DNA from 2 places in the Ectothiorhodospira sp. BSL-9 genome. Region 2 is predicted to be linked to the other one. Evidence: predicted binding sites of a transcription regulator. Region 2 holds the regulator's gene; the other holds the start of a gene.
What was found. The regulator sigma-54, encoded in region 2, starts transcription at its own class of promoters, with help from an activator protein. The targets are predictions, from matches to a motif close to TGGCANGNTNCNTGCTT.
Positions count from the first base shown of each region.

Region 1: the regulator sigma-54 is predicted to act here: its motif matches at 2,565-2,581, upstream of fliL (flagellar basal body-associated protein FliL).

Region 1 covers NZ_CP011994.1:2,440,862-2,446,740, reverse strand. Annotated here, with positions in the region: gene fliO (flagellar biosynthetic protein FliO) at 1-227, opposite strand, end outside; gene fliN (flagellar motor switch protein FliN) at 236-883, opposite strand; gene fliM (flagellar motor switch protein FliM) at 900-1,880, opposite strand; gene fliL (flagellar basal body-associated protein FliL) at 1,890-2,405, opposite strand; partial or broken gene ECTOBSL9_RS11370 (methyl-accepting chemotaxis protein) at 2,672-4,581, opposite strand; gene ECTOBSL9_RS11365 (flagellar hook-length control protein FliK) at 4,635-5,654, opposite strand; gene fliJ (flagellar export protein FliJ) at 5,729-5,879, opposite strand, start outside.
Region 2 covers NZ_CP011994.1:431,755-437,633, reverse strand. Annotated here, with positions in the region: gene ECTOBSL9_RS02265 (HPr family phosphocarrier protein) at 1-179, opposite strand, end outside; gene ECTOBSL9_RS02260 (PTS sugar transporter subunit IIA) at 180-575, opposite strand; gene rapZ (RNase adapter RapZ) at 597-1,457, opposite strand; gene hprK (HPr(Ser) kinase/phosphatase) at 1,454-2,401, opposite strand; gene ECTOBSL9_RS02245 (PTS sugar transporter subunit IIA) at 2,406-2,873, opposite strand; gene hpf (ribosome hibernation-promoting factor, HPF/YfiA family) at 2,881-3,204, opposite strand; gene ECTOBSL9_RS02235 (RNA polymerase factor sigma-54) at 3,267-4,766, opposite strand; gene lptB (LPS export ABC transporter ATP-binding protein) at 4,933-5,658, opposite strand; gene lptA (lipopolysaccharide transport periplasmic protein LptA) at 5,655-5,879, opposite strand, start outside.

The sequences.
Region 1 (5,879 bases), 1.5 Mb from region 2:
TCGCTGGAAAGCCCACCGGAAAGCCCGTGAATGCGGCGCAGTACAAAACCCAGCACCAGAATGGCGGCCACCACCACGATCAGGCCCAGCACCAGCTGCACCAGATGCGCGGCACTGTCGCCGGTGACACCCAGACCCGGGGTGCCGCGCTGGACCTCCTCGGCAGCCAGCATCCAGGGCATGCAGAGCAGCCCCAGGGCGGTCATGATCTGTGTTGCGGTGCGCATGGTGGACCTCACTTGAGCTTTCTCACCCGTTCCGCCGGGCTGATGACATCGGTCAGTCGAATACCGAATTTCTCGTTGACCACCACCACCTCGCCATGGGCCACCAACGTGCCGTTGACCATGACATCCAGGGGCTCGCCAGCCAGACGATCCAGTTCCACCACCGATCCCTGGTTCAATTGAAGAAGGTTGCGAATGGGTATCTTGGTGCGGCCGATCTCCATGGAGATGGTCACCGGCACGTCCAGGATCACGTCCAGGTTCAGGTCGGATTCCCCTTTCCCCTTCCTGGATTCATCCATCAGATCTTCAAACTCCGCCCGGGAGACCTTCTTCGCCCCCATGGCCGCCGAACTCTCACCTGCGTGTTCGAAATCATCATCCTTGCCCGGCTTCGCCTTGGTGGCCTGATCGCCTTGGCCAGCATCCTTGGCGGCACCCTTGCCAGCCTTGGCATCGGCTTTTTTTGTCTCGGCGTCCTTCATGGAAGCTTCCTGCTCGGCCAGCAGCTTGTCCAGGTCGTCCTGGGCACTTTGCTCGCTTCCCTCGCCTTCAGGCTTCTGGGCCTGGCTCTCGGCTTCGGCCTGTTCCGCCAGCGCGGCAGCCCAGGGATCTTCTGCGTCTGCAGCGTTGTCCTGTTCGTTCTTTTCACTCATGGGAGCCTCCTGATATTCAGTTCGAGAGCTTCACTTGCCCTACAATCTTCAATGCATTGAATCCATTGGAAACGCCAAACTCACCTCGCAGGACGGGCACGTCCTCCGCCCGCAGAATGATGTTTTCAGGCATCTCGATGGGGATCACGTCCCCCGGCTTGAGGTTGATCATCTCCGCCACGGTCAACTCGGCCTCTGCCAGGGTCGCGCTGACATTCACCTGAATCATCTTCAGCTCTTCCCGAAGGGCCTTGGGCCAGCGATCGTCCACATCGGCGCGATCGCTTTGCAGGCCAGTATCCAGCTGATCCCGGATCGGCTCGATCATTGAATAGGGCATGGTGATGTGGAACTCACCACCACCACCATCCAGTTCCACCTGGAAGGAGCACACCACCACCACTTCGGTGGGGCTGACGATATTGGCGAACTGCGGATTGACTTCCGAGCGGTTGTATTCGAACTCCAGATCCATCACCGGGGCCCAGGCCTGCTTGTAATCCCGGAAGGCCTGCTCAAGCAGCATGCGGATCACCCGCAGCTCCGTAGGCGTGAACTCCCGACCTTCGATCTTGGCTGGGTAACGTCCATCCCCACCGAAAAAATTGTCCACCAGAATAAAAACCAGCTTGGGATCAATCACGAACAGGGCCGTCCCTCTCAAGGGCTTGACGCGAACCATGTTCAGGCTGGTGGGCAGGTACAAGGAATGGACATACTCCCCGAATTTCATCATCTTGAGACCGAGCACCGAGATCTCGGCAGACCGGCGCAGCAGTTCGAACATACCGATACGCATGTAGCGGGCGAAGCGTTCGTTGATCATGTCCAGGGTCGGCATGCGACCCCGCACAATGCGATCCTGGGTGGTCAGGTCATAACCACGCGCCACCCCATCATGGGCCAGGAAATCCTCCTCGGTTTCCACTGCCCCGCTATCGACCCCGTGCAAGAGGGCATCAATCTCGTCCTGGGAAAGAACATCATTGGTCGGCATGGCCCAGCCTCACTGCATCACCAGGTTATTGAAATAAATCGCTTCCACGTTCGCGGGTGCCCCGCGCTGCTCCAGCACACCACGAATCTCATCCAGCACCTCGGCGCGCAATACCTCCTTGCCCTCCGACGTGACCAGTTGGTCATAGGTCTTCTGGCTCAGCAGCAGCATAAGATTGTTGCGTATCACCGGCATGTGTCGCTCCACGCCCGTAAAGACGTCTTCATTGCGTGCCATCACCACGATGCCCACCTGCGCAAAGCGGATGCGCTCCGAGCCGGAGAAATTCACCACCAGCGGTGGCTCCAGCGGCAGGTATAGCGGCTCGGCCACAACGGTCTGCTCTTCTGCCGGGCGATCTCCTGGCATCACCAGGAAATACCAGGCGGCAGCCCCTCCCACCGCGGCAGCCACCACGAAGGTCACCAACACGATCAGGATCAGTTTCAAGGCGCCCCCCTTGCCACTGCCTTTGCCGGCATTGGGATTCAGGTCGAGCTTGCTTTTTTCAGGTTTCTTGGCCATCGGTTGGTCTCCCTCTACTGGGGTTGATGCAAGGCATATGCCACACAGGAAAACCCCGAAAAATAATCTATTAATCAGAAAGTTAAGATTTACCCGCCAAACATCGCGCCATAATCTTGACAGACACCATAGACGCAAACACGCCCCCTGCGCCGTGAGAAGCAGGGGGCGTGTCAAACCTGGGGGAGTCTAACGAAGTGACGATACTTGTGCCGACATGATGGCGGATTAACCGCCTTCATGCCAGATCGTTCAACTCGTCATGGTCATATCCTGAAGCGGCCTACCGAAGACTGCAGATCGGCCGCCAGACGGGCGAGTTCCTCGCTGGCGCGGGCAATCTGATCCGAGCCGGTTGCCGTCTGTTCAACGGCATGACTGATGTTATTGATATTGCGATTGATTTCCTCCGCCACCGCAGACTGTTCCTCGGCGGCGCTGGCAATCTGCGCGTTCATATCGTTGATGGTCCCAACGGACTGATTGATGGATCGCAGGCTCTGACCCGCCGACGCCGCCTGCTCAACGCTGTCGCGAGCCTTGGAACGACTGGTGGCCATGGTTTGCACTGCCTCATGGGTACCCGCCTGGAGACGCTCGATGATGCCACGGATATCATTGGTGGATTCCTGTGTGCGACTGGCCAATGTGCGCACCTCATCAGCCACCACTGCGAAGCCACGCCCCTGCTCACCGGCCCGAGCCGCCTCAATGGCTGCATTCAGGGCCAGCAGGTTGGTTTGCTCGGCCACATCGCGGATCACATCCAGCACCTTGCCGATCTCATCGCTTTGATGCGACACCCGCTCGATGGCCTGCGCCGCATTCTCCACCTCATTGGCCAGCGTCTCGATGGAATCAATCGTCCGGTTCACCACATCATTGCCGGCATGCGCCTCCTGGTTCGTTCCGGTCGCCGCCTGAGCCGCCTCGGAGGCGTTGCGAGCAACATCCTGGACCGTGGTGGCCATCTCGTTCATGGCCGTGGCCACCTGATCCGATTCGCTTTGCTGCCGTTTGATCTGCTGAACCGTCTCCTCGGTGGTCGCCGAGAGTTGCTCTGCGGCGGCGGCCACCTGGGCAGAGGCGCCAACGATCTGGCGCACCAACTGATGGATCTTGTCCACAAAGCCGTTAAAGGAGTGGGAAAGCTGTGCCAGTTCGTTGCGCCCCTCGGCGGGCAGACGCTGTGTGAGGTCACCATCCCCCTGGGCGATCTCATCCATGCGCTGGGCGGTGAGTCTGAGCGGCACCACAATCCCCCGGGCGATAAACCAGGCCGCCAGCAGCCCACCCAGCATGACCAATGCCCCAATACCCAGGACCCGCATCAATGCCTGACGGTACTCAGCCACATACTCACTGCGGTCAATCATCACTTCCAGTACACCCACGGGGCGGCCAGCGAAATCCATGACCGAGCCTGCGTAGAGGGCGACGGCCTGCCCCTGGTGCTCAATGGCTTGCAGAAGGGTTTCTCCCCCATCACCCGATCCAGGTGATCCTCGCGGAAGCGAGCCGGGCCACCGATGGTGCCGGCAAAGGTCTCAAAGCCCCGCTCAGTGGGGATATGCAGGGCCGCACGAACACCATATTGCTCGGTAAAGTCCTGAAAAAAGGGTTCTCCGAAGGACAGTCCGAACTCCACCACCCCCACCGACTCGCCCTGGTAGCGAACCGGTGTCACACCACGCACACCCAGACCAGCCACACCGCGCTCGAGCCCTCGCACAGGACGCCCCTGGCGATTGGCCTGAACCACGGTCTCGCGCATGGAGCGCAGATCATCACCATGGCGATCCAGCATGTGCAGGCGCAGGAACGAGGTGGCGGGGGCCGTCAGGAACTGGAACTGAACCGCATCATATTCATCGCGCATGCGCTCAAAGATAGGCAAGGTGAGTTCCGTCAACGCCTCGCGGTCCCGCTCGGCAAAGGCACGCTGCACATTCGGCTGACTGGCGACCACCTCGGCCTGCGTCTGCGCCCGCAGACTCGTCTCCTCCACGGAGGCCTGCAGCGCCGTAAACAGATCCTCCAGTTGCCTCAACTGGGCGCGCTCGGTGATCTGGCTGATGGCATTGAGCGCTGTAGGGATGACCAGGCCCAGGGTGACCAGGAGCACCGCAGCAACCCCCACCAGCAGGCGGGTACTGATGCGAATGTTGTTCAACATATCCTGTTACTCAGTTGTGGTTCTTTGTCCCTTTGGCTCCGGGGCAACTGTTTTCAGGCATAGGCATCCAGCAGACCCGATGGCCTGCCCGGGATACCGCCATCCTGAGCCTCGCCACCGGCTGCCCCTTCGGCCTGGGTCATGCCAGCCTTCTGGCCCTCCTCCTGGCCGGTCTGCCCCCCATCTCCACCCTCCCGGTGCGAGATATCCACGTCACCCAGTTGCACGCCGCTTTCCGCAAACATTTCCCGCAACCGGGGCATGGCGGCGTCCAGGGCATCCCGGGTGACCGCGTGGGCCGCCAGGAACTGCACGTTGGCGCGATCCCCTTCCATGGACACGCGGATCTCCAGCGGCCCCAGGTGGGGTGGATTCAGGCGCAGTTCGGCTCCCTGTACATTCTGGTTCACCATCCATAGCACCCGGTTGCTCACCGCTTCATTCCATTTGGGTTGCGACATGGGCACATCCAGGCTCATGACCCGCAGACCCGACTGCTGCTGGGACGCAGGCTGCAGGCCCAGTGACACATCCCCGGCCATGTGTACGGACAGCCCCTCCCGGCCCGCGCCCTCAGCCTGGGGGATGGCACGTGCCAGCAGGGTCTCGATGGACTGCATCTGGGCCGTGGACTGCATCTGAACCGGCGTCTGTGGTTGAACCTGCCCCTCGACACCCCCCCGCCATACCTGCGCCATGGCGGCGGCCAGGAGGTTGGGGCGACTGTCCTGCTCCCCAGTCTGTAACGGCAACACCTGGCCGGGTTCTGGCAGTTCTCCGCCCCGCAAGGCCTGGAGCATGGCGAACAGCGCCTGTGCATCGGCCTCGCCCTGCTCCTCCATCAGCGCCCTGAGCTGGTCGGCATCCAGATCGGTCGGCAACATCAGACCCTCTGGTAACTGATCGCCGAGTTCCCCGGGCAGATCCGCTTCCAGCGCCTGAAAATGCAGTAAAAGACTCTCCCAGAAGTTGCCTCCCTCGGCCAGTTCCTCCTGAAGCTCAGGTGGCAATTCCTTGACGAACTGCGCCAGACCGCCTTCTCCGGAGCCCCGCACGGGCAGGGGGAATTGCATGATGGGCATATCCATGACGGGATACCTATGTGATGGCCACTCTTGACCAATTAACAGTCAAGAAACGTGCCGTTCTAGAAATCCGACTTGCGTTGCACATTGCGATCATCCTGCTCGGCCTGCTCCCGTCGATCCATCTCATGACGCTCCTCGACCTCAAACCGTTCAACCACACGGTTGATCGCCTCTGTGCGCCCCCGGGCCTCGACCCACTGACCGCGACTG
Region 2 (5,879 bases):
GTGGTGCCGCGGCTGGCAGCCAGCATCATGATGCCCATGATGCTCTTGCCGTTCACGCGGCGGTTGCCCTTTTCCACCTCCAGGTCAGCCGAGTAACTGCTGGCCAGGTTGACGAACTTGGCCGCTGCCCGCGCATGCATGCCCAGCTTGTTGATGATCTCGACTTCCCGCGTGGGCATTTAACTGTGGGTCTCGCAAAGAAGGATGCCATCATGGCCACCACTGATGGCCTTGTTGACCAGTTCATGCAGGCGCAGGGTGGGGTAGTTGAGCACGCGCACCAGCATGGGCAGGTTCAGCCCGGCAATGACCTGGACCTTGGGCTGCTGGGTGAGACGGTTGGCGATATTGCTGGGGGTGGAACCGTACATGTCGGTGAGCACCAGCACGCCGTCCCCCTGGTGCAGTCGATGATAGGCGTCGATGGCCTTGCCCAGGAGGATGTCCGGGTCACCGGACTGGGAGACCGCCAGGCAGTACGTTTCCAGCGGGATGGTGCCCATCATGGAACGCGCCGTGCTGAGCAGGTCTTCCCCGATGTGATTGTGTGTAATGATCATGAGTCCGACGGACATGCTGGCATCCCGGTTCAAGGATCAGGAAAGTTCACGGTGACGGGTGCTCACCGCCTCGCCCCTGAGGCCGCGGAAATGTTCCGCCAGTCTCTCCGCCAGATAGACTGAGCGATGCTGCCCGCCAGTGCAACCAATGGATACGGTCAGGTATGAGCGGTTTTCACCCTCGAAGCGCGGGATCCAGGTGGTCAGGAAGTCGCGTAACGAGGCAAACATCTCCTCCACCATGGGGTGATTGTCCAGGAATTGGGCCACTTCCTCGTCACGGCCGGTGAGGCCGCGCAGCAGCGGTTCCCAGTGAGGGTTGGGGAGACAGCGTACATCGAAGACAAAATCCGAGTCCACTGGCGCACCATGCTTGAAGCCGAAGGACTGGATCAGCAGGGAGATGCCCCGGTCAGCGGCCTGCTCCACCCGCTCACGGATCGTCTGGCTCAACTGATGCACGTTGGTGCGGGTGGTGTCGATGGCCAGGTCGGCATGGTTGGCAATATTGGAGAGCAGTTTGCGCTCCAGATGGATGGCCTCCCACAGGGGCACGCCGTCGCGGGTGAGGGGATGTCGTCGACGGGTTTCGCTGAAGCGCCGCAGCAGGGTTTCTTCCTCTGCCTGGAGGAAGATGACCTGCAGGTCCACCCCCATGGCGCGGATCTCCTCGACGATGGTGTCGAAACGATCCAGTTCCTCGATGCCACTGCGGGCGTCGATGCCCACGGCCGCCTCGTCGTACAGGGTGAGGCGTGGGCTGCGCAGCTGGGCGACCACTGCCGTGAGCAGGCCCAGGTGCAGGTTGTCGATGCAGTAATAGCCTGCATCCTCCAGGGCATGCAGGGCCACGGTCTTGCCGGAGCCGGACAGGCCACTGACGATGATGAGTTTCATGGGCTTTCGCTCTGCATCTGCTTGCGCTGTCGGGCAGCCAGGTCGTCGCCGGCATAATAACCGCGCAGGCGCAGCAGGTGATTGCGAATGGCGCCTTCCACCATGACGGCCAGGTTGCGTCCCGGGGCTACCGGTAGGGTGATGACCGGGATTTCCAGCCCCAGCACCACCCGGGTGAAGCGCACCCCGTGCAGGCGGTCGATATCCTCGGCCTGCACCTTGGCCTGATCCTTGAGGTCGATGATCAGGCGCAGGTACTTGCTGTTCTTGATGGCGCTGTCGCCGTACATGGCCTTCACATTGAGTACGCCCAAACCCCTGACCTCAAGAAAGTTCTCCAGCACCGGCGGGCAGGTACCGCGCAGGATGTCCGGGGCGATTCGGGCGAATTCCGGGGCATCGTCCGCCACCAGACGGTGGCCCCGGCTGATGAGTTCCAGGGCCAGTTCGCTCTTGCCCACGGCGCTCTCGCCGGTCACCAGCACCCCGATTCCCAGCACTTCCATGAACACCCCGTGCAGGGTGGTGGTTTCCGCCAGCTTGTTGCTGAAGAAGTAACGCAGGATATTGATCAGTTCATGGCTGGGCAGGGCGGTGCGCAGCAGCGGTACCGACTGGCGTTCCGACAGGGTGCGCAGCTCGGGGAGGGGCTCCAGGTTATCGGTGACGATCAGCATGGAGGAGGCGCCGCTGCACAATTGCTCCAGAATGTCTCGCTGGGAGTTCTTGCGCAGCGACCACAGGTAGCGCATCTCGTCGCTCCCCAGTACCTGGATCTGATTGGGGTGGATGATGTTCAGGTGACCCACCAGGGACGGGCTCCCATGGGGGGTGGAACGGTGCGATATGCTCCGGCCACACCCCTGGGTGCCCGCCACCCAGACGAGGCCCAGGCGCTCCTCCATGACCTCCATGATGTTGCTGACGGTGAGCGAGTCGGTCATGGGGTCATCCGGTGTCTTCGGTGTCCCATTCCTGCACCAGAGTCAGCAGGTCCGAAGGGCCGGAGGTGCTGCGCAGCCGGGCCAGCGTCTCCGGATCGGAGAACATCCTGGCCAGCAACGCGAGGATCTGAAGATGCTCGTCTGTGCAGTCTGCCGGCACCACCAGCGCGAACAGGATGTCCACCGGCTCACTGTCTGGGGCATCGTAGTCGACGCCCTTTTCCAGCTTGAGCAGCGCGGCACAGGCCTCGCTGGCGCCGGCCAGACGACCATGGGGGATGGCCACGCCATGCCCCAGGCCCGTGCTGCCCAGGCGCTCCCGGGCCAGCAGGCTGTCGAAGATCTCGCCCTGGGTGAGCTTGGGCAGATGATTGGAGAGCATCTCGCCCAGCATCTCCAGCGCACGTTTCTTACTGCTCACGTCCGTCTGGCAGTGCACCCGCTCAGGGGCGAGAAGATCACCGATGTTCATGAAGCGTTCACTCGATGTGGTTGCGGTGGGAGCCTTCAGCCCGGTGGTGGTCCTTGAGCTTCTCCTTGTGCTTCACCACCTGGCGATCCAGTTTGTCCACCAGGGCGTCGATGGCGGCGTACATGTCCGTGTGGCTGGCCTCGGCATGGATGCTGTTACCGCTGAGCAACAGGTTGCTCTCGGCCTTTTGCTGCAGCTTCTCCACGGTCAGGATCACGTGCACGTCGATGACGTTGTCAAAATGCCGCTCCAGGCGCTCGAACTTCTCGTTGACGTAGTTGCGCAGGGCGTCGGTCAGGTCGACGTGATGACCGGTGAGGTTGATCTGCATGAGATGACTCCTTGGAAATAGGTAGGGATGGGTAATGAGCAGGACGGCTGCGTGGGTTTGCTTCAGACGAGCCGCTTGCGTTCGTTGGATGGCGGAATGGCCATGGCCTCACGGTACTTGGCCACGGTGCGTCGTGCCACATGAATACCCCGATCCACCAGGACCTGGGCGATCTTGCTGTCACTCATGGGCTTGCCCTGGGGCTCTTCGGCAACCAGCTTGCGGATCATGGCGCGGATCGCGGTGGCTGAACACTCACCGCCGTCGGCCGTGCCCACATGGCTGGAGAAGAAATACTTGAATTCGTAGATACCCCGGGGGGTATGCATGAATTTCTGGGTGGTCACCCGGGAGATGGTGGACTCATGCATCTCCAGTTGTTCGGCAATATCGCGCAGCACCAGAGGTTTCATGGCCTCGTCACCGTATTCCAGGAAGGCACGCTGGTGCTCGACAATGGCGGTGCCCACCCGTAGCAGAGTCTCGTTGCGGCTTTGCAGGCTCTTGATGAACCAGCGGGCCTCCTGGAGGCTGTTGCGCATGTAGGTGTTGTCCTGGCTGGAATCGGCGCGGCGCACGAAACTGGCATACAGGGGGTTGACCCGCAAGCGTGGCGCGATTTCCGGGTTGAGCTCCACCTGCCAGCGGCCCTCTCGCTTGCGCACGAAGACATCGGGAATGATGTATTCGGGCGAACTGCTGCTGATGACCCCGCCTGGGCGCGGGTTCAGTGTCTGAATCAGGGCGATCACCTGCTGCAACTCGCCATCATCCAGCCCCAGGCGCCGCTGCACGCCCTTGTAATCACGTGCACCCAGAGCGTCCAGGTGTTCACGGGCCAGGGTGCGGGCCTCGGTCAGCCAGGGTGTGTCCTCCGGGAACTGGGCCAGTTGCAGGCCCAGGCATTCGGCCAGGTCACGTGCGCCCACGCCCACCGGGTCCAGGTGCTGAACCATGTTCAGCACGGCTTCCACCTCGTCCAGTTCCAGGTCCATCTCCCGGTCCGTGGCCAGGGCTGCGTGGATCTGTTCGATGGGTTCGGCCAGATAGCCGTCTTCGTTAATGGAATCAATGATGGTCAAGGCAATGGCCCGGTCACGCTCACTCATGGACGACAAATGCACCTGCCACATGAGGTGTTCATGCAGGCTTTCCGAGGGTCCGGTCTGGTTCTCGAAAAGGTCGCGCCCGTCGTGATCCGACTGTCCGGCGCTGGAAGGGGGCACATCGTAGATGTCGTCCCAGTTGCTGTCCACCGGTAATTCGTCGGGGATCTGCTCCTGACTGCCCTCGGCGTTGCCTTCCGTCTCGGCGGCGGCCTCCGCTGCTTCTGCTGCCTCGGAGGTATCGGCCTGCTCCTGCTCGCGAGGCTCCTCGCTGGCGGTCTCCTGATCTGCCTCCGTGCCCTCCACGGCCTCGAGCATGGGATTGATTTCCAGGGTCTCCTGGATCTGGGCCTGCAATTCCAGCGTCGAGAGCTGCAGCAGGCGAATGGCCTGCTGCAGCTGCGGGGTCATGGTCAGGTTTTGACCCAGCCGGAGCTGGACGGACGGTTTCAACATAGCACGACGCGCGCCATCGGGCCGGGGCCCGGGTCTTTGATGCCTGATGATGAAGGCGGGGGCAGGCCCCCGGCGTAAATGATGCTTTCAAGAGAGATTATACGGTGTGCCAGCAAAAATGGGACCCATGTCCCGAAAACCGCACGCTGAATGGGGAGTCTCGGCTTCACAGGCGGAAGTTCTCCCCTAGATAGACGCGGCGGACCTGCGGGTCGGCCAGTACGTCTTCCGGCGCGCCCTGGCTGATGATGTGCCCGCCACTGAGGATGTAGGCCCGGTTGCAGATGCCCAGGGTCTCGCGCACATTGTGGTCGGTGATCAGTACACCGATGTTCCGTGACGTGAGATGGGTGATGATCCGCTGGATCTCGATCACCGAGATGGGGTCCACGCCGGCGAAGGGCTCGTCCAGAAGGATGAAGGCCGGCTCGGTGGCCAGGGCACGGGCGATCTCCACGCGCCGTCGTTCGCCACCGGAGAGACTGACCCCGGCGTTGTCGCGGATGTGCTGGATCTGGAACTCCTCCAGCAGGGATTCCATCTTCTCCAGACGCTGGGCCTTGTTGAGGTCGCGGCGGACCTCCAGCACAGCCATGATGTTGTCTGCCACGGAGAGCTTGCGGAATACCGAGGGCTCCTGGGGGAGATAGCCCACGCCCATGCGGGCCCTTGCGTGCATGGGCAGTCGGGTGATGTCGCGGCCGTCCAGGCGGATCTGGCCTTCGTCGCAGGGTACCAGGCCCACGATCATGTAGAAGCAGGTGGTCTTGCCAGCGCCATTGGGGCCCAGCAGGCCCACCACCTCCCCACTATTGATGTGGATGGAGGCGCCGTCCACGGGTTTGATCGCCCGGTAACGCTTGACCAGCTTGTCGGTCTCCAGGCGGCTCATGGCGTGTCGCCGTCCTCTGGGCGAGAGCGATCACGGTCACGGGGTGCGAAGATGGCCTCTACCCGGCCTGTGTCACCGGTGCTGGCTTCAAGGGTGGCGGCCTCCAGGTTATAGACGATGCTGCTGCCGCGGAATTCGTCGTCCCCCTGCCATACCCGGGCCTCGCCGGTGAGCACCACCCGCGGTCCATCCGGAAAGAACTCCATGCGTCGTGCCTCGGC